Regions from separate parts of the Allobosea sp. P2_B12 genome, predicted to be linked through region 1. Evidence: predicted binding sites of a transcription regulator. Region 1 holds the regulator's gene; each other region holds the start of a gene.
The links. The regulator LexA, encoded in region 1, represses DNA repair genes until DNA is damaged. The targets are predictions, from matches to a motif close to TGTTCNNNNTGTGTTCNG.
Positions count from the first base shown of each region.

Region 2: a site for LexA is predicted at 2,703-2,720, ahead of ssb (single-stranded DNA-binding protein). Genes of this name have one in related genera too.
Region 3: a site for LexA is predicted at 3,208-3,225, ahead of AC1DYU_RS14480 (YifB family Mg chelatase-like AAA ATPase). Genes of this name have one in related genera too.

Region 1 is NZ_JBFUDG010000001.1:737,142-743,189, reverse strand. Features, by position in the region: gene trpC (indole-3-glycerol phosphate synthase TrpC) at 1-408, shown strand, start outside; gene moaC (cyclic pyranopterin monophosphate synthase MoaC) at 405-902, shown strand; gene AC1DYU_RS03600 (molybdopterin molybdotransferase MoeA) at 902-2,113, shown strand; gene lexA (transcriptional repressor LexA) at 2,226-2,969, shown strand; gene AC1DYU_RS03590 (ComEC/Rec2 family competence protein) at 2,980-5,250, opposite strand; gene gltX (glutamate--tRNA ligase) at 5,479-6,048, shown strand, end outside.
Region 2 is NZ_JBFUDG010000013.1:82,227-88,274, forward strand. Features, by position in the region: gene AC1DYU_RS23090 (pyridoxal-phosphate-dependent aminotransferase family protein) at 1-519, opposite strand, end outside; gene AC1DYU_RS23095 (MFS transporter) at 755-1,969, shown strand; gene AC1DYU_RS23100 (DinB family protein) at 2,057-2,644, shown strand; gene ssb (single-stranded DNA-binding protein) at 2,804-3,349, shown strand; gene AC1DYU_RS23110 (ABC transporter substrate-binding protein) at 3,553-5,139, shown strand; gene AC1DYU_RS23115 (VOC family protein) at 5,317-5,796, opposite strand; gene AC1DYU_RS23120 (M20 family metallopeptidase) at 5,984-6,048, shown strand, end outside.
Region 3 is NZ_JBFUDG010000005.1:172,423-178,470, forward strand. Features, by position in the region: gene AC1DYU_RS14455 (iron ABC transporter substrate-binding protein) at 1-458, shown strand, start outside; gene AC1DYU_RS14460 (FecCD family ABC transporter permease) at 465-1,475, shown strand; gene AC1DYU_RS14465 (ABC transporter ATP-binding protein) at 1,472-2,227, shown strand; tRNA gene AC1DYU_RS14470 (tRNA-Ser) at 2,509-2,598, opposite strand; gene AC1DYU_RS14475 (PetM family of cytochrome b6f complex subunit 7) at 2,850-3,173, shown strand; gene AC1DYU_RS14480 (YifB family Mg chelatase-like AAA ATPase) at 3,278-4,816, shown strand; gene AC1DYU_RS14485 (ATP-binding protein) at 4,928-6,048, shown strand, end outside.

The DNA.
Region 1 (6,048 bases):
GCCTGGGGCGCCGACTGCATCCTGATCATCATGGCCGGCGTCGACGACGCCACCGCGCGCGATCTCGAGGCTACGGCCTTCGAGCTCGGCATGGACGTTCTGGTCGAGGTCCATGACGAAGCCGAGCTCGACCGCGCGCTTGCCCTGAAGAGCCCGTTGCTCGGCATCAACAACCGCGATCTGCGCGATTTCAAGGTCGATCTTGCGGTCACCGAAAGGCTGGCGCCGCGCGTGCCGGTGGACCGCATCGTCGTCAGCGAGAGCGGCATCTTTAGCCATGCAGACATCCTCAGGCTGAACCGGATCGGCGTCGGCACCTTTCTCGTCGGCGAAAGCCTGATGCGGCAGGCCGATGTCGCGGCTGCGACGCGCGAACTCCTCACCGGGATGCAGGACAGCGCAGCGTGAGCCAGCTCAGCCATCTCGATGCGCGCGGACAGGCCCATATGGTCGATGTCGGCGAAAAGGCGGAGACCTCGCGGACCGCCATCGCGGAAGGCTGCGTCGTGATGCAGCCGCAGACTCTGGCGATCGTGCGCGACGGCGATGCCAAGAAGGGCGACGTGCTGGGTACCGCCCGGCTCGCCGGCATCATGGCCGCCAAGAAGACGCATGAGCTGATCCCGCTCTGCCACCCGCTGCTGATCAGTAAGGTTACGGTCGATCTGGAGCTGGACGAGGCGCTGCCGGGCGTGCGCGTGCGCGCCGAGGTCAGGATGAAGGGCCAGACCGGCGTCGAGATGGAGGCGCTGACCGCCGTCAGCGTCGCCTGCCTGACGGTCTACGACATGGTCAAGGCGGCCGACCGGGCCATGCGGATCGAGGGCATCCGGCTCCTGCACAAATCGGGCGGCAAGTCCGGCACCTTCGAGGCCGGCGGCGCCGAGGCGGAGACCATCTGATGGCCCTGACCCCGGTCCCGGTCGCGCTGAAGGCGCTGCTCGACAGCGTGCCGGCAGCGACCCCGGCCGAGACCCTGCCGCTGGTGCAATGCGCCTGGCGCGTGCTGGCCGCGGACGTTGTCGCGCTGCGGACGCAACCGCCCTTCGCCAATTCGGCGATGGATGGCTATGCCGTGCGGGCGGACGATCTGGCGCTGGGCAGTACCTTGCGCGTCATCGGCGAATCCGCTGCCGGTCGCTCCTTTGCGGGCTCACTTGCGGCCGGCGAGGCCGTGCGCATCTTCACCGGCGCGCCGATCCCTGAAGGTGCCGATACCATCCTGATCCAGGAGAATGCCGACGGCGTCGGCACCGATACGATCCGCATTCGGGAGGGCGCGGCCAAGGGCAAGTTCATCCGAGCAGCCGGGCTCGACTTCACCACGGGCGACGTGCTGCTCAAGGCAGGGCGCAGGCTCGACAGCGCCGCGTTGGGCCTCGCTGCCGCGGCAGGACATCCGGCCCTGCCGGTGCGCGCTAAGCCGCTGGTCGCGATCCTCGCCACCGGCGACGAACTCGTCTCGCCCGGAGAAATCGTCGGACCCGACCAGATCGTCGCCTCGAACAGCTTCTCGCTGGCTGCGCTGGTCGAGCAGGCCGGCGCGACCGCGCTCGATCTCGGCATCGCGCGCGACAATTATCCCGATCTCGCCGCTCGGATCGAGCGCGCCCGCTCGGCCGGCGCCGATGTGCTGATCACGCTGGGCGGCGCCTCGGTCGGCGCGCACGACCTCGTGCAGGAGGCGCTGACGCGGGGCGGCATGGCTCTCGGCTTCTGGAAGATCGCGATGCGCCCGGGCAAGCCGATGATGACCGGCCGGCTCGGCGAGATGGTCGCGGTCGGCCTGCCCGGCAACCCGGTCTCCTCGATCGTCTGTGGCCATCTCTTCGTCGTGCCGCTGATCGAGGCGCTGCTGGGCATGCCCGATCCCGAGCGCGATCGCAGCGAACCCGGCATCCTCGGCCGCGACATGCCGGCCAATGACGAGCGCGAGGATTACCTGCGCTCCGACCTCGCTTTGACAGAAGCCGGCTGGGAAGCGACGCCGTTCGACCGGCAGGATTCCTCGATGCTCGGCCTGCTGGCACGCGCGCAGGCGCTGGCAATCCGCCCCGCCTTTGCAGCGCCCGCCAGAAAAGGCGATCCCTGCCGCATCATCAGGCTGCGCTGAACGCTGGTCCCGCGCGCGTTTTGCTTGCAGAACACAACACGAACGAGTATGGTGTTCGTGATTTGTTTCGAATCCGAACCCAGATTCAATCATCATCGCGCCGGCGGGGACCATGCTGACACGCAAACAGTTCGAACTGCTTCGCTTCATCCAGGAACGCCTGCGCGAAAGCGGCGTGCCGCCCTCCTTCGACGAGATGAAGGACGCGCTCGATCTGAAGTCCAAATCCGGCATCCACCGCCTGATCATGGCGCTGGAGGAGCGCGGCTTCATCCGCCGCCTGCCGAACCGGGCCCGGGCGCTCGAGATCATCAAGCTGCCCGAGGGCGTCGGTGCCGGCGGCCAGCCAGCCGCACGCGGCCGTTTCAATCCGTCGATCGTCCAGGGCGGACTCGGCAAGGATGGCGGGCTCGGCCGGGATGGCGGGCTCGGCAAGGTCAGGCCGGTCGAGACCGTGCCCGAGGATGCGCGGGGAACCATCTCGATCCCGGTGATGGGTCGCATCGCGGCCGGCACGCCGATCTCCGCGATCCAGAGCCGCAGCCATAGCGTCGCCCTGCCGGCCGACATGCTCGGCACGGGCGAGCATTACGCGCTCGAGGTTCGCGGCGATTCCATGGTCGATGCCGGCATCCTCGACGGCGACACGGTGGTGATCCGGCGCCAGGACAGCGCCAATACCGGCGACATCATCGTCGCCCTGATCGACGACGAGGAAGCAACGCTGAAGCGGCTGCGCAAGCGCGGCTCCTCGATCGCGCTCGAAGCCGCCAATCCGGCCTATGAAACGCGCGTGCTCGGCCCGGACCGGGTCAAGATCCAGGGCCGGCTGGTCAATCTGATGCGGCGCTACTGAAGCCGCGGCCTTACGGAAGCCGCTCGGGCTCGGCGTCGTCCACGGGCGGCGCTGCGGCTTGCGCTGCCGGTGCGGTCTGCCGTGCCTGCGCTGACGGCGGGGTCTCGGCCTTGCGGCTCCAGGGGCGGTCGCCGCCCTGCTCGGAAGCGTGGCTGCGCCAGCCGCCGAGCCGGCGCACCAGCGCGGTCGCGCCATCACGGTTCAAGGCCGTGCGGTCGACGAGTTTCGCGGCGCAGGGCGCGGTCCAGGGGATTGGTGTGACGACGAGGTCGGCGCGCCGGCAATCCTCGATGATAGCGAGCCGGTCGCGGGCATAGGCGATGCTGCGACCATCCTTCGTCGCGATCACGCAGCCGAGCGCATCGCAGGCCGCGCCCTGGCGCAAGGCGAAGTCATCGGGGTTGCGGCCGTCGCCATCGGCGGTGAGCCATTGCTGCAGGACGAAGCGGCTCGGCTTGCCGGCCAGGATCAACCGGTCGTCCTTGCCGCGCACGGCGATGCCGGAGCCGTCGCGCTCGATCAGGATGTCGGGCCGCTCGGGCTTCGCGGCGACGGCGACGCCTCCAATCAGCGGCAGGATGGCGAGCAGGCGCAGCTTCGTCGTCCAGAGCGTGATCCAGAGCAGCGATGCGGCGAAGCAGGCGAGCGCCGCCGGACCGAAGGCAGCGATGACGAGCGTCGAATGGTCGATGGTCGCGACCCAATGCGCCAGCTTCAGCACGACGTCCGAGGCAAAGCCCATCAGCCACCAGGCCGGTGCATCGAGCCCGAAGGGATAGGCCAGCACGCCGAAGACCGCCGCCGGCATGACGCAGAGAGACACGAAAGGCAGCGCCAGCGCGTTGCCGAGCAGGCCGAAGGGATTGAAGGTCTGGAAGTGATAGGCGCCGAAGGGCGCGGTCGCGGCCGTCGCCAGCAGCGTCGTGATCACGATGCCGGTCGCCGCGATCCAGAGCGGCCGGATTGGCCAGGGCAGGACAGAGGGCGGCTGAGGGCGGCCGCGGTTCTCCCAGCGCTCGGCGAAGGCGATGAGCGCCGCGACCGCGCCGAAGGACATCTGGAAGCTCGGCCCCAGCAGGGCCTCGGGTTCGCGCAGCAGCACGATCATCGCCGCCAGCGCGAGATTGCGCATGCTCAGCGCCGGACGGTCGACCAGGATCGCGCCGAGCATGACGAGCGTCATGATCAGCGAGCGCACCGTCGCGACCTCGGCGCCCGAAAAGACGCAGTAGCCGATCGCGCCGATCATGGCCGCGACGGCGGCGAACTTCTTGACCGGCCATCGCAGCGCCAGCGTCTGCGACAAAGCGAGCAGCGCCCGCACCAGCCAGAAGATCGTGCCAGCGGCCAGCACCATATGCAGGCCCGAGATCGAAACGATGTGGTAGATGCCGGCCGCGCGCAGATCGGTATTGGTGGTCTCGGTGATCAGGCCGCGCTTGCCGGTGACGAGAGCGGCCGCCATGGCGCCGGCCTGGCCGCCGCCGATCTCGGCGATGCGACGGGTCAGGGCGTTGCGCGCACGGTCGATTCCCGCCGCCAGCATCAACTCGCTCGGCGGCGGACGCGGTGGCGGCGTCAGACTGATCTTGCCAGGAATGCTGCCAACGGCGCCAAGCCCGCGAAAGAAGGCATCGCGGCCGAAATCATAGCCGCCCGGCCGTGCCGGACCCGGCGGCGGCAGCAGGCGCGCCACGGCCGCGATATGATCGCCCGGCGAGACCGTGCCGGCGCGGACATTGACGCGGACACGCCTGGGCCAGCGCTCGGGCTCCACGCCGGCAAGCCCGGTCACCAGGATGACGAGGCGGGCGCCGGCATCGCGCGCCTCGACCGATTCCACGAAACCCGTGACCTGGCCGATGCGCGGACGATCCAGCATCGGCGCGGCGACCGTCGCAGTTCGCCAGGCCGCCGCTGCAAAGCCCGCGAAGGCGGCAGCGCAGCCAAGGCAGATGAACGGTGCGAGACGGCGCTGCCTGAGCACAAGCGCTCCGGCACAGGCCCCGGAGAAGCCGGTCAGCGGTGCCCAGAGCGCCGGCTCGCGGTCGGCGGCGAAGTAGAGCAGGATGCCTGCTCCCATCATCACCGGCAGCCAGAGGAAGAGCCGGCGGCGCTCGGCCTCCTGCGACAACGCGGCGACAAGACCATCCCGCCATGCGGACAGCGTCAGATGAAGGCCGGGTCCGCCGAGCACGAAGGCGGGCGGGCGCAGCGACAGCACGCCGACCCGCGCACCGCGCGGTCCCGCTGAACGCCCCTGCCCCGGCGCCGGCTGCATCGGCCGCTCCCCGCCTTATGCCAATACGATCCTGCCGCTTGCGATTTTGCCAGCTGCGATGTTGCGCTTAACGCAGGCGGCCGGAGCATGTTACAGGGGCGGCGCCGGTTGTCATCATACGCCCGGCACGATCCTGCGTCGGGATCACCTGCGTTCGTCTTCTCCCCGTTTGGCCGTGTTTTTTCGATCGCTGGGCCATCCCTCTTTGCCCAGCCGGAGCTTGTCTTCATGAGCGATGCCGTCGTCACCCGCTTTGCGCCCTCGCCCACCGGCTTCCTGCATATCGGCGGCGGGCGCACGGCGCTGTTCAACTGGCTCTATGCCCGCCGGCATGGCGGCAAGATGCTGCTGCGCATCGAGGACACCGACCGCGAACGTTCGACCGATGCGGCGATCACCGCGATCCTCGACGGGCTGAAATGGCTCGGTCTCGATTGGGATGGCGACACCGTCTACCAGTTCCAGCGCGCGGCGCGGCATCGCGAGGTCGCCGAGCAGATGCTCGCCAGCGGCAACGCCTATCGCTGCTATGCGACGCCGGCCGAACTGGACGAGATGCGCGAGCAGGCCAAGGCCGCCGGCAAGCCGATGCGCTATGACGGGCGCTGGCGCGACCGCGATCCCGCGACTGCGCCTGAGGGCGTCAAGCCGGTCATCCGCCTGCGTGCGCCCCAGACCGGCGAGACCGTGGTCGAGGACGAGGTCCAGGGCCGTGTCGTCTGGCAAAACGAGAACCTCGACGATCTCGTGCTGCTGCGCTCGGACGGCAACCCGACCTATATGCTGGCCGTGGTGGTC
Region 2 (6,048 bases), on a different contig from region 1:
GCCGTCGACCATGAACAGGGCAGGGTGGTTGGCGGCATCGATCGCCCGGCGGATCGCGGGAATGTCGTTGACGACGCCGGAGGCGGTGTCGACCTGCACCACCATCACGGCCTTGATCATGTGGCCGGTGTCGGCGCGAAGCCTCGCCTCGACCGCGGCCGGATCGACGGCGGCGCGCCAGCTGCCCGTGAGAACCTCGGTGTCGGCCCCCATGAAGCGCGCCATCTCGCCCCAGCCGATGGCGAAGCGGCCGCTCGCCAGCACCAGGACCTTGTCGCCGCGCGAGAGCACGTTGCTCAGTGCCGCCTCCCAGCCGCCATGGCCGTTGGCGGCGTAGACGAAGGTCTCGCCTTGCGTGCGGAAGATGCGCTTGAGATCGGCCAGGATCGACTCGGTCAGCCCGATGATCGACTGCGAGGAGAGCTCCTCCGCCGGGCGCATCATCGCCTGCATCACGCGGTCGGGAATATTGGTCGGCCCTGGCATGGCCAGGATCGGCCGGCCGTTTGCGATGCTCATCGGGGTGGAATCCTTTATCGGCCGCGCGATTGTCGCTCACGGGGCTGGCCCGAGGCCTTAGCGACAGATCAGGGGCTCAAGCAAGGCTTCCGGGGCTGTTTGGTCATGACATTCCTTGCTTGGATGCATGCCGTCCCTGCATGATTTCGGCTGGCGCCGCGCCTCTTGCGGGTCCAATCGGTTGGTTAGCCAGGCAACCGACGACCGCGACAAGACGCCAGACGAAACGCCGGACATGACCATCAGCACGCCCGCCCGCCTTTCCCATCGTGCCGCCATGCCGGTCCTGATCGCGCTGAGCGCCACGCATCTGCTCAACGACATGATGCAGTCGCTGATCCCGGCGATCTATCCGATCATCAAGACCGCCTACGGGCTGGATTTCGGCCAGATCGGGCTGATCACGCTGACCTTCCAGATCACGGCCTCTCTGTTCCAGCCGCTGGTCGGTGCTTATTCCGACAAGAACCCGATGCCCTATTCGATGGTGGCGGGCATGGGCTTCACGCTGGCGGGGCTGATCGGGCTGGCCTATGCCGGCAGCTATCCGCTGCTGCTGCTTTCGGCGGGTTGCGTCGGGCTCGGCTCGTCGATCTTCCATCCCGAGGCGACCCGCATGGCGCGCAACGCATCGGGCGGCCGGCACGGGCTGGCGCAGGGCATCTTCCAGGTCGGCGGCCAGACCGGCGGCGCGCTCGGGCCGCTGCTTGCCGCCTTCATCATCGTGCCGCGCGGCCAGGCCAGCCTGGCCTGGTTCTCGGCCGCCGCGCTGCTCGCGATGATGCTGCTGACCTGGACGGCCGGGTGCTATGCAGAACTGCGGCGCCAGCAGGCAGCGACGCCATCGGCCCCCAAGGGCGCGGCGGCCACCGGTCCGGCCCGCTCGGCCGGCGCCGTGGTTCTGGCCGTGACGATCCTCGTCATCCTGCTGTTCTCGAAGAACGCCTATTCGCAGAGCTTCAGCTCGTTCTACACCTTCTACCTGATCGGCAAGTTCGGGGTGTCGGTGCAGAGCTCGCAGGTCATGCTCTTCCTGTTTCTCGCCTCGTCGGCGGCAGGCGCGTTGTTCGGGGGGATGCTGGGAGACCGGATCGGCCGCAACAAGATCATCTGGTTCTCGATCCTGGGCGCCTTGCCGTTCACGCTGATCCTGCCCTTCGCCGATCTGTTCTGGACCGGCGTGCTGACGATCGTCATCAACATGATCATGTCGAGCGCCTTTGCGGCCATCCTGATCTACGCGATGGAGCTGATGCCCGGTCGCATCGGCCTCGTCGGCGGGCTGTTCTACGGCCTGTCCTTCGGGCTCGGCGGCGTCGCGGCCGCGATCCTTGGCGAACTCGCCGACCAGATCGGCATCGACGCGGTCTACCGGATCTGCTCGTTCCTGCCGGCCATCGGCCTGCTCGCCTGGTTCCTGCCGAAAATCCGTGAGCAGCGACACGGCTAGGCGGGGGCGCCGCGATCCGGCCTAGCTGCTGCCGCGACTTGACCTGCCGGCCCGTGATAGCGTGGTTTCGTCGAACAGGAGGTCGTCATGCAGGACACCGTCATGGATGAGCTGCGTCCCTACCGGGCGATGGCCTGCAACAATCTCTGGGCCAACCATCGATTGCTGAACGCCTGCGCAGGGCTGTCGCAGCAGGATTTCGTCGCGACGCGCACCGGGTTCTTCCCGAGCCTGCGCGCGACGCTGAACCACATCCTGATCATCGACCATTTCTATATCGACGCCATGGAAGGCGGCAGGCTCGGGCCCGCCGCCTGGGCCGATCCGGAGCCTTGCGCGACTCTGCCCGCCCTGCAGGCCGCGCAGGAGGCGATGGACCGGCGCCTGATCGCAGTCGTCGAGGCGGCCTCCGGGCCCGGCCTCGGCCGCGTCGTCGAGGTGCATCGCGGAGCGAGCATCCAGCGCGAGCGGCTCGACCGGCTGCTGCTGCACCTGTTCCAGCATCAGGTCCATCATCGCGGCCAGGCGCATGCCATGCTCAGCGGCACGACGGTGGCGCCACCGCAACTCGACGAGTTCTTCTCGGCCGGCGAGGCCGGGCTGAGGGCCGAGGAGTTCGCGGCGCTCGGCCTGACCGAAGCGATGGTCTGGGGAGATGGCGAATGCCTGGCCTGAGCCTGCCCGGTCTCCGGGACGCGCCGACGAAATCCGGGGACAACCCTGCAAATGGCCCTTGAACAAAACAGGAACATGATTGATAGTGGCGCGGTCAGCCGGTAGGGTCCGGCTCCGGTTGCAAGCCGGTTTCGATGTGCGCAGGAAATGGAGCCTCTCATGGCTGGTAGCGTCAACAAGGTCATTCTGGTCGGCAATCTCGGCCGCGATCCCGAGGTCCGGCGTCTCGGCTCGGGCGAGCCGGTCGTCAACCTGCGCATCGCGACGTCGGAGACCTGGCGCGACAAGCAGTCGGGCGAGAAGAAGGAGCGCACCGAGTGGCACTCCGTCGTGATCTTCAACGAGAACCTCGCCAAGGTCGCCGAGCAGTATCTGAAGAAGGGCTCGAAGATCTATATCGAGGGCCAACTCCAGACCCGCAAATGGCAGGACCAGTCCGGCGTCGAGAAATACACCACCGAGATCGTGCTGCAGCGCTTCCGCGGCGAACTGACCATTCTCGACAGCCGCGGCCAGGGCGGCTCGGACGAGTATGGCGAGGGCGGCGGATCGATGGAGGATCGCTCCTCCGGCTCGTCCTTCGGCCGCTCCGGCCCCAGCAGCGGTGGTGGCGGCTCGCGCCAGCCGGCGATGGCGGGCGGTGGCGCCAGCAGCGGCGGCGGGCGCTCGTCCTCGAGCCATCTCGACGACGACATCCCGTTCTAGGATTTGCATCGCGACCGCCGAACGCGCCTGCATCGGCGCGCCTGAAAACATTGCACCGCGTCGTGCCGGGCTTCCCCGGTGCGGCGCGGTTCTCATGTGTGAACTCGCTCTCCTGGTGGTTTGGGCTGGCACGCGGCTTGCGATAGCCTGCGTCATCGCGGGGCCTGCCTGAGACAAGGCCTCCGGTCACAGGGGAGGCGGAGATGACGACACGGCGCGGATTCCTGGCAGGCGGCGCGGCGGCGCTGACCCTCTCTGCACCACGGCTCGCAGGGGCCGCAGATGCAAAGGTCCTGAAGTTCGTACCCCAGGCGGACCTCGCGGTCGTCGATCCGATCTGGACGACCGCAACGGTGACGCGCAACCACGCCTTCATGGTCTACGACACGCTGTTCGGGCAGGACGAGACCTACAAGGCTCAAGCTCAGATGGCCGAGGGCGCGGTGCCCGATGCCGACGGCAAGGTCTGGACCATCAGACTGCGCGACGGGCTGAAATTCCATGACGGGGCGCCGGTTCTGGCGCGCGACTGCGTCGCCAGCCTGACGCGCTGGGGCAAGCGCGATTCCTTCGGCCAGACGCTGTTTGGCCTGACCGACGAACTGGCTGCGGTCGATGACCGGACCCTGCGCTTCCGGCTGAAGAAGCCGTTTCCGCTTCTGCCCGACGCGCTCGCCAAGATGACGGCGTTCATGCCGGTGATCATGCCGGAGCGGCTGGCTCTGACGGATGCCTTCACCCAGGTCACCGAGGTCGTCGGCAGTGGGCCGTTCCGCTTCGTCGCGGCCGAGCGCCAGTCCGGCAGCCGCGCCGTCTACGAGAAATTCGCGGGCTATGTCCCGCGTGGCGACGGCAAGCCGGGCCGGACCGCCGGCCCAAAAATCGTGCATTTCGAGCGGGTCGAGTGGCACACGCTGCCCGATCCGGCGACGGCGGCGGCCGCGCTGCAGAGCGGCGAGATCGACTGGGTCGAGCAGCCGCTGCCGGATCTGCTGCCGGTGCTGGCGAAGAACCCGGCGATCGAGGTCGTCATCAAGGAGACCACCGGCGCGGTCGCGATCATGCGGATGAACCATCTGCATCCGCCCTTCGACAATCCGGCGATCCGCCGCGCCATGCTGCTGGCGATCGACCAGGCGGAGTTCATGAAAGCGGTCGGCGGGCCCGACAAGGCGCTCTGGCGCGCCGGCGTCGGCGTCTTCCCGCCGGGCACGCCGATGGCGAGCGATGCCGGCATGGAGGTGCTGAACAGCCCGCGCGATGTCGGCCGGGTCAAGCAGGCGCTGGCGGCGGCCGGCTACAACGGCGAGAAGGTCGTGCTGCTCGGCGTCACCGATCTCGCCAACCTCAAGGCGGAATGCGAGGTCGCCGGAGAGATGCTGAAGCGCATCGGCATGAATGTCGACTACCAGAGCATGGACTGGGGCACCGTCGTCGCCAGGCGCGCCAAGAAGGAGCCGCCTTCGCAGGGCGGCTGGAACTGTTTCTTCACCGGCTGGGCCGGGCTCGACATGTTCGACCCCGTCGGCCATCTCTCGCTGCGCGGCAACGGCGCCGCGGCCTGGCCGGGCTGGCCGGTCGCGCCCAAGATCGAGGCGCTGCGCGAAGCCTGGATCGAGGCGCCCGATCTCGCGGCGCAAAAGCGGATTGCCGCCGACATCCAGCGCCAGGTCTTCGAGGACGTGCCCTATGCGCCGCTCGGCCAGTATTTCCAGCCGACCGCCTATCGCCGGACGATCACCGGCGTGCTGCCGAGCTTCCCGACCTTCTGGAACGTCCGGCGGGTGTAAGGTCGCAAGCCTTCAAGCCAGGGCTTGCGTGATCGCAACAGCGCGGCGTCATCCCGGACAAGCGGCGAAGCCGCGCCGATCCGGGATCCATGCCTGAACCGTTCCGGAATGGATCCCGGGTCTCCCTTTGGTCGCCCGGGATGACGGCGCGCTTCTACTGGCTCAAAAAGGGGCCGTTCAGCCGACCGCCGCGCGCTCCAGCGCGGCGATGTCGATCTTCGTCATCTGCATCATCGCCTGCATGACGCGGCCGGCCTTGGCGGGGTCCGGGTCCATGTTGAGTTCGAGCAGCCGGTCGGGCGTGACCTGCCAGGACAGGCCGAACTTGTCCTTGAGCCAGCCGCAGTGGCTGGTCTGGCCGCCTTCGCCGAGCTTCTCCCAGAAGTAGTCGACCTCCTCCTGCGAGTCGCAATGGATGAGGAACGAAACCGCTTCGGTGAGCGTGAAATGCGGCCCGCCGTTCAGCGCCGTGAACTGCATGCCTTCGAGCTCGAAGGAAGCACACAGGACGCTACCCTTGGGTCCCGGACCGGCATCGCCGCAGCGCATCACCGGGCCGGCCTTGGCGTTCTTGAAGACGGACAAATAGAAGGCGACCGCCTCTTCAGCCTGATTGTCGAACCACAGGAAGGGGGTGATCTTCTGAACCGTGCTCATGGCGTCCTCCATCGTCGTCTTCGCGGCTTGCGTCAGGTCATTTACTTAACCAATTGGTTAAATAATGTGATGGCCGATGTCAACCCTGAAGCCCCGCGGATGGGTGACGCCATGCAACGAGGGCAGGGCGGCCGGCCCACGCGTCGTTCTTGCCTGAGCCGGCGTTCTTCGCGAAGCTGCCGGCATCATGAGCAGCATTGATCCCAGCGTTTCCGCCCTCTCCGTCTGGCTTGCCCTGGAAAGCCCCACCCA
Region 3 (6,048 bases), on a different contig from region 1:
CGGTCTATTATGCCCGTGGGCCGCGAGGTCTCGAGACCGGCCTTGGTGGCTCGATCAATGTCGAGACCTTGTCCTTCCTCTGCGCCCGAAACGTCGCCGACCACCCCGGCAGCGGCCTCGCGCAGGTCTCGCTCGAACAGGTGCTGGCCTGGAACCCGGAGGTGATCGTCACCATCGACCTCGCCTTCTCCGTTTCCGTGCGCGCCGATCCGCTTTGGGCGGACGTCCGGGCCGTGAAGACCGGCCGCGTCCATCTCTCGCCGAAGCTGCCCTTCGGGTGGGTCGATTTCCCGCCTTCGGTCAATCGCATGGTCGGGCTCTGGTGGCTGGCCAAGCTGCTCTACCCGCAGGCCTTTCCCGAGGGCATTCGCGGAATCGCGCGCGAATTCCATACGCTGTTTTACCAGGTGAGGCCGAGCGAGGCGCAGCTCGACCGCATCCTTGCGGGGCGGGGCTAGCGACGCATGCCTTCATCCTTGCGCGGAAACGCCATCGCGCTCGCGCTGCTCGCCATCGCCATCCTGCTCGCCTTCGGGCTTGGACGGTTCCCGATCGGCCCCGGCGATCTGGCTCGCCTGCTCTGGTCCGGCCTGAGCGGCCAGCCCTCCGGCCTGCCGCCGCAGATCGAGATCGTGATCTGGAATATCCGCGGGCCGCGCGTGCTCGCGGCCCTGCTCTGCGGGGCTGCGCTCGCCGTCGCAGGTACGGCCTTCCAGGGCCTGTTCCGCAACCCGCTGGTCTCGCCCGACATCCTCGGCGCCTCATCGGGCGCGGCGCTCGGCGCGGTCATCGGCATCTATCTCTCGCTCGGCCTCTTCGCGATCCAGCTCTCGGCCTTCATCGGCGGGCTCATCGCGGTCGGTGCGGTCTATGCGGTCGGATCGACGATCCGGCGCGGCGATCCCGTACTGGTGCTGGTGCTGACCGGCGTCGTCATCGGCTCGCTGCTCGGCGCCGGCATCGGCCTCGTGAAATACTGGGCCGACCCCTACAACCAACTTCCCGCCATGACCTTCTGGCTGCTTGGCAGCCTGGCGGGGACCGCCAAGGCCGACCTTGTGCCGCTGCTCGGACCCGTCTTGCTCGGCTGCGCCGTGCTGGTCGCGCTGCGCTGGCGCATGAACGCGATGTCCCTGCCGGAGGAGGAAGCCCGCGCGCTCGGCTTGCGCACCGGACCTTTACGCCTCGCCATCGTCGTCGCCGCGACATTGGTGACGGCGGCGAGCGTCGCGACGGCCGGCATCATCGGCTGGGTTGGGCTCGTCGTGCCGCATCTCGCGCGCTTCCTCGTCGGCCCCGATTTCGGCAAGCTGGTGCCGACAACCGCCGTCCTCGGCGACGGCTATATGCTCGTCATCGACACGCTGGCGCGGACAGTCGGCCCGGTCGAGACGCCGCTCGGCATCCTCACTGCCGTGATCGGCACACCGTTCTTCATCTGGCTGCTGGCCTCGGCGCGCGGAGGCTGGACGTGAGCCTTGCCGCCGCCAACCTGACCTATGGCTATCGCGAGCGCGTCATCGGCCGCGGCATCGCGCTCGACCTCGCACGCGGCGAGGTGCTGGCCCTGCTCGGTCCCAATGGCAGCGGCAAGACCACCCTGCTGAAAACGCTGCTCGGTTTGCTGGCAGCACAGGGCGGCTCGCTGACGTTGGATGGCGTGCCCATCGCGCCGCCGCAGCGCGCCCGCGCGCTCGGCTATGTGCCGCAGGCCCATGCCGGCACCTTCGCCTTCACGGTGCTGTCGGTCGTACGGATGGGACGCAGCGCCCATGGCGGGCTTTTCGCCGCCCCCTCCGCCCGCGATCATGAGGTAGCCCATGCGATGCTCGAACGGCTCGGCATCGCCCGACTTGCCGAGCGTCCCTACACGCTGATCTCCGGCGGCGAGCGCCAGTTGGTGCTGATCGCCCGGGCGCTGGCGCAGGAGCCGGCCTATGTCGTCCTGGACGAGCCGACCGCGAGCCTCGACTTCGGCAATCAGGGCCGGGTGATGAGCGAAATCCGCCGGCTAGCTGCCGAAGGCCTCGGCGTGCTCTTCACGACCCACGACCCCAACCAGGCCCTGCGCCATGCCGACCGCGTCATGATGATCCGCGACGGAGAGGCGCTGGCGAGCGGGCGCGCAGATGACCTGCTCACCCCGGAACGGCTGGAGTGCCTCTATGGCGTCCGCATTGAGATGTTGCGCGATGCGAATGGCCAGGTGGCGTTCCTCCCCGGATAGTTCACGCGAGAGGTCGGAGCTTGCAGGATTATCAGCACGCAAACCGGACGTTACGAGTGTCGGCTTAGGGCCAACTTGAGACATGAACGACGGCAGCTGCCGACCACTTCGGTTCTCGCTCGCAACCGTAGTGGAAGGCTCCGGCGCCGAGAATGGCTCTTGGAAGGCGCCAAGTCTTCTGAGTTTTGGCTCGACGAGAGATATCGGCCCAAGCGCTAACGCCCGGAAACTCCGCCGATTTCGCCGCACTGCGCTGCAAATGTGGGAGGTTGAGAACTAGCTGGCGGACAGGGAGGGATTCGAACCCTCGATACGGTTTCCCGTATACACACTTTCCAGGCGTGCGCCTTCAACCACTCGGCCACCTGTCCGGCGCGCTGCTTATGACCGTCGAGCCGGCTTCTTTCAAGAGCGTTCTGGTGCCGGTCGGCAGATGCCGCGAAAACGGCGCCCGCGGCGGTTGCAAAGCCGCAGCCGAACGGGCACATCGGGCACGAAGGCCGGCAATCGACGAAGCAAGCAATCAACCAAGACTGCGGTCGTCATGGCATGCCGTCCTTCAGGCGCGGCTGCTCGGCAGGTGACAGGCGCGCCGGCTGCAGGGATCGATGAGGACGAACGGATGGTGCGGTTCCTGCTGCGGCTTCTCGGCTATCTCATCGTCGCGGCCGGATTCGTCTCTCTCGTCATCGATGGCGCACGCTCGATCGCCAATTCCTCGCTGCAATACACGCAAACGGGACTGGCGCTGTCGATGCTGCTCGGCGAGCGCATCAACGCGCTCCAGCCCCTGATCGAACGCAGCATCCATCCGCTGCTGTGGGACCCGGTCATGGTCAATCTGCTGCTGGCGCCCGCCGCGCTGATCGCCTTCCTGCTCGGCTTCCTGCTGCTGAAACTCGGCACGCCGCCCGAGCCCAAGATCGGCATCGTCACGAGGCGGTAACCGACCAGCTCATGCGTGACGGTATGGTCGAATAAGTTCCCGATATGTTCTTGCGCGGTTGCGCGCGGTCAGCTAGCCTCTCCTTGGGGAATGGGGTGGTGCTGATGGTGACGCGGGTCGCGACGGTGGCGTTCGAGGGGATCGAGGCGCGCGCCGTCGACGTTCAGGTCCAGGTCACGCCCGGAGGCGTTGCCTTCATCCTGGTGGGATTGCCCGACAAGGCCGTGGGCGAAAGCAAGGAACGCGTGCGCGCCGCGCTGATCGCGTCCGGCCTCGCGCTGCCGGCCAAGCGCATCACCGTCAACCTCGCTCCGGCCGATCTCCCCAAGGAGGGCAGTCATTACGACCTGCCGATCGCGCTGGCCGTGATGGCCGCGATCGGCGCGATCCCCGCCGACGCGCTGGCGGGCTATACCGTGCTGGGCGAGCTTGCGCTCGACGGTTCGATCACGGCGGTGGCCGGCGTGCTGCCGGCGGCGATCGCGGCCTATGGCCGGGGCCAGGGGCTGATCTGCCCGCATGCATCGGGCTCGGAGGCCGCCTGGGCTGCGGCCGATATCGACATTCTCGCGCCGCGTTCGCTGATCCAGCTCGCCAACCACTTCAAGGGCACGCAGGTGATGGCCCGGCCGGAACCGGCGGTGGCGCGGCAATCGGGCCCGCTGCCCGATCTCGCCGACATCAAGGGCCAGGAAAGCGCCAGGCGCGTGCTCGAGATCGCCGCTGCCGGAGGCCACAACCTCCTGATGAACGGTCCGCCGGGCGCGGGCAAGTCGATGCTGGCAAGCCGCTTGCCCTCGATCCTGCCACCGCTCAACCCACGCGAGTTGCTCGAGGTCTCGATGGTGCTGTCCGTCGCCGGCCACCTTGCCGACGGCGCGCTGACCGACCGGCGGCCTTTTCGCGCGCCGCATCACTCGGCCTCGATGGCGGCGCTGGTCGGCGGCGGTCTGCAAGCCAGGCCCGGCGAGGTCTCGCTGGCGCATCACGGCGTGCTCTTCCTCGACGAATTGCCCGAGTTCCAGGCCCAGGCGCTCGATGCGCTGCGCCAGCCGATGGAGACCGGGGACGTGCTGATCTCGCGGGCCAATCACCGCGCCGTCTACCCGGCCCGTTTCCAGCTCGTCGCCGCGATGAACCCTTGCCGCTGTGGCAAGGCGACCGAGCCCGGCTTCGCCTGCCGGCGCCAGCAGAACGAGCGTTGCATGGCACAATACCAGGGCCGCATCTCGGGCCCGATGCTCGACCGCATCGATATTACGATCGATGTTCCAGCCGTCACTGCGGCTGATCTGATCCTGCCGGCGGCGAGCGAGGGTTCGGCGCAGGTCGCCGCCCGCGTCGCCGCGGCGCGGCTCCTCCAGACCGCGCGCTTTGAGGCTTTGGGGCTGTCCAATGTCACGACCAACGCGGCCTGCCCTGCAACGGTGCTCGATGACATCGCCCGGCCGGACAATGCCGGCCTGTCCTTGCTGCGTGACGCCGCCGATGCGATGCGCCTGACCGCGCGCGCCTATCACCGCGTGCTCAAGGTGGCGCGCACGCTGGCCGATCTCGACGGCGAGGCGAAGGTCGGCCGCATCCATCTGGCGGAGGCGCTGTCCTATCGCTCGCGAGGCGACCAGATGGCGCAGGCGGCCTGATCCTCACTCCAGTCGTCGAGGGGCGTGAGGTTAACGGATTGCCTCATGCGATCCGTCAAAATCGCGGCTTCGGCCAACGTTTCTTCAACGGGCCGCTGCTAGATTGGGGCGATGGATCCTCTCTCATCCCCCTGGCCCGCGCTTGCGGTGGTGGCGCTCGCGCTGTTTGCGGGCGTCGCTGCCCTGACATTGCTGCGGCAGCGTGACCGCATCGTCCGGCAGGCGGCGGATCTGGCTGGTGATGTCGAGAAACTCAATGATCGCCTCTGGGCGCTGGCCGACAGCGAGGAGCATTACCGCAGCCTGATCGAGGCGCAGGGCGACCTGATCGTGCGCCGCGACGGCGCCCGCATCGTCTACGCCAATGGCGCCTATGCCGCCCTGCTCGGGCTGGACGAGACCGAGGTCGTCGGCGCCGTTGCCATACCGCAACTGGTGGCCTGCCGCCCCGCTCTGGCACTCGATGGTGGGGCCCGCGTCTTCGACGAGTGCCTCGCGACGCCCGATGGCGAGCGCTGGATTTCCTGGGTCGAGACCGTGGTGCCGGTCGCGCTGGGCAGGACGGTGCTGCAGCGCGTCGGCCGCGACATCACGGCGCGGATCGCCGGCGAACAGGAACTGGTCGAGGCCCGCGCCCGCGCCGAGAGTGCGAACGAGGCGAAATCACGTTTCCTCGCCACGGTCAGCCATGAATTCCGCACGCCGCTCAACGGCATCCTCGGCATGGCCGATCTGCTCGGCGACACCGGGCTCGATCCGGAGCAGACGACCTATGTCCGCGCGCTCAGGACCTCCGGCGAGGCACTGCTCGGGCTCGTCGATGACATTCTCGACTTCGCCAAGGTCGAAGCCGGCAAGCTCGAACTCGCCAGCGAGCGTTTCGATCTCGCCTTGCTGGTCGAGACGGTCTCGGAGCTGATGGCGCCCCGTGCCCAGGCCAAGGGCATCGAGCTCGCCGCCCATCTTGCGCCGGACCTGCCGACGCATCTGATCGGGGACCGCGACAGACTCCGGCAAATCCTGCTCAATCTCGTCGGCAACGCGATCAAGTTCACCGATCAGGGCGGCGTCGGCATCCGCATCGGCCGCGATGGCGACATGGTCGAGATCGCGGTGGCCGATACCGGGCCGGGTATCCCGGAAGACCGCCGCCAGGCGATCTTCGAGGAGTTCGAGCAGGCCGACGATTCCGCGGCGCGCCGGCACGAGGGCACCGGGCTCGGGCTGGCCAT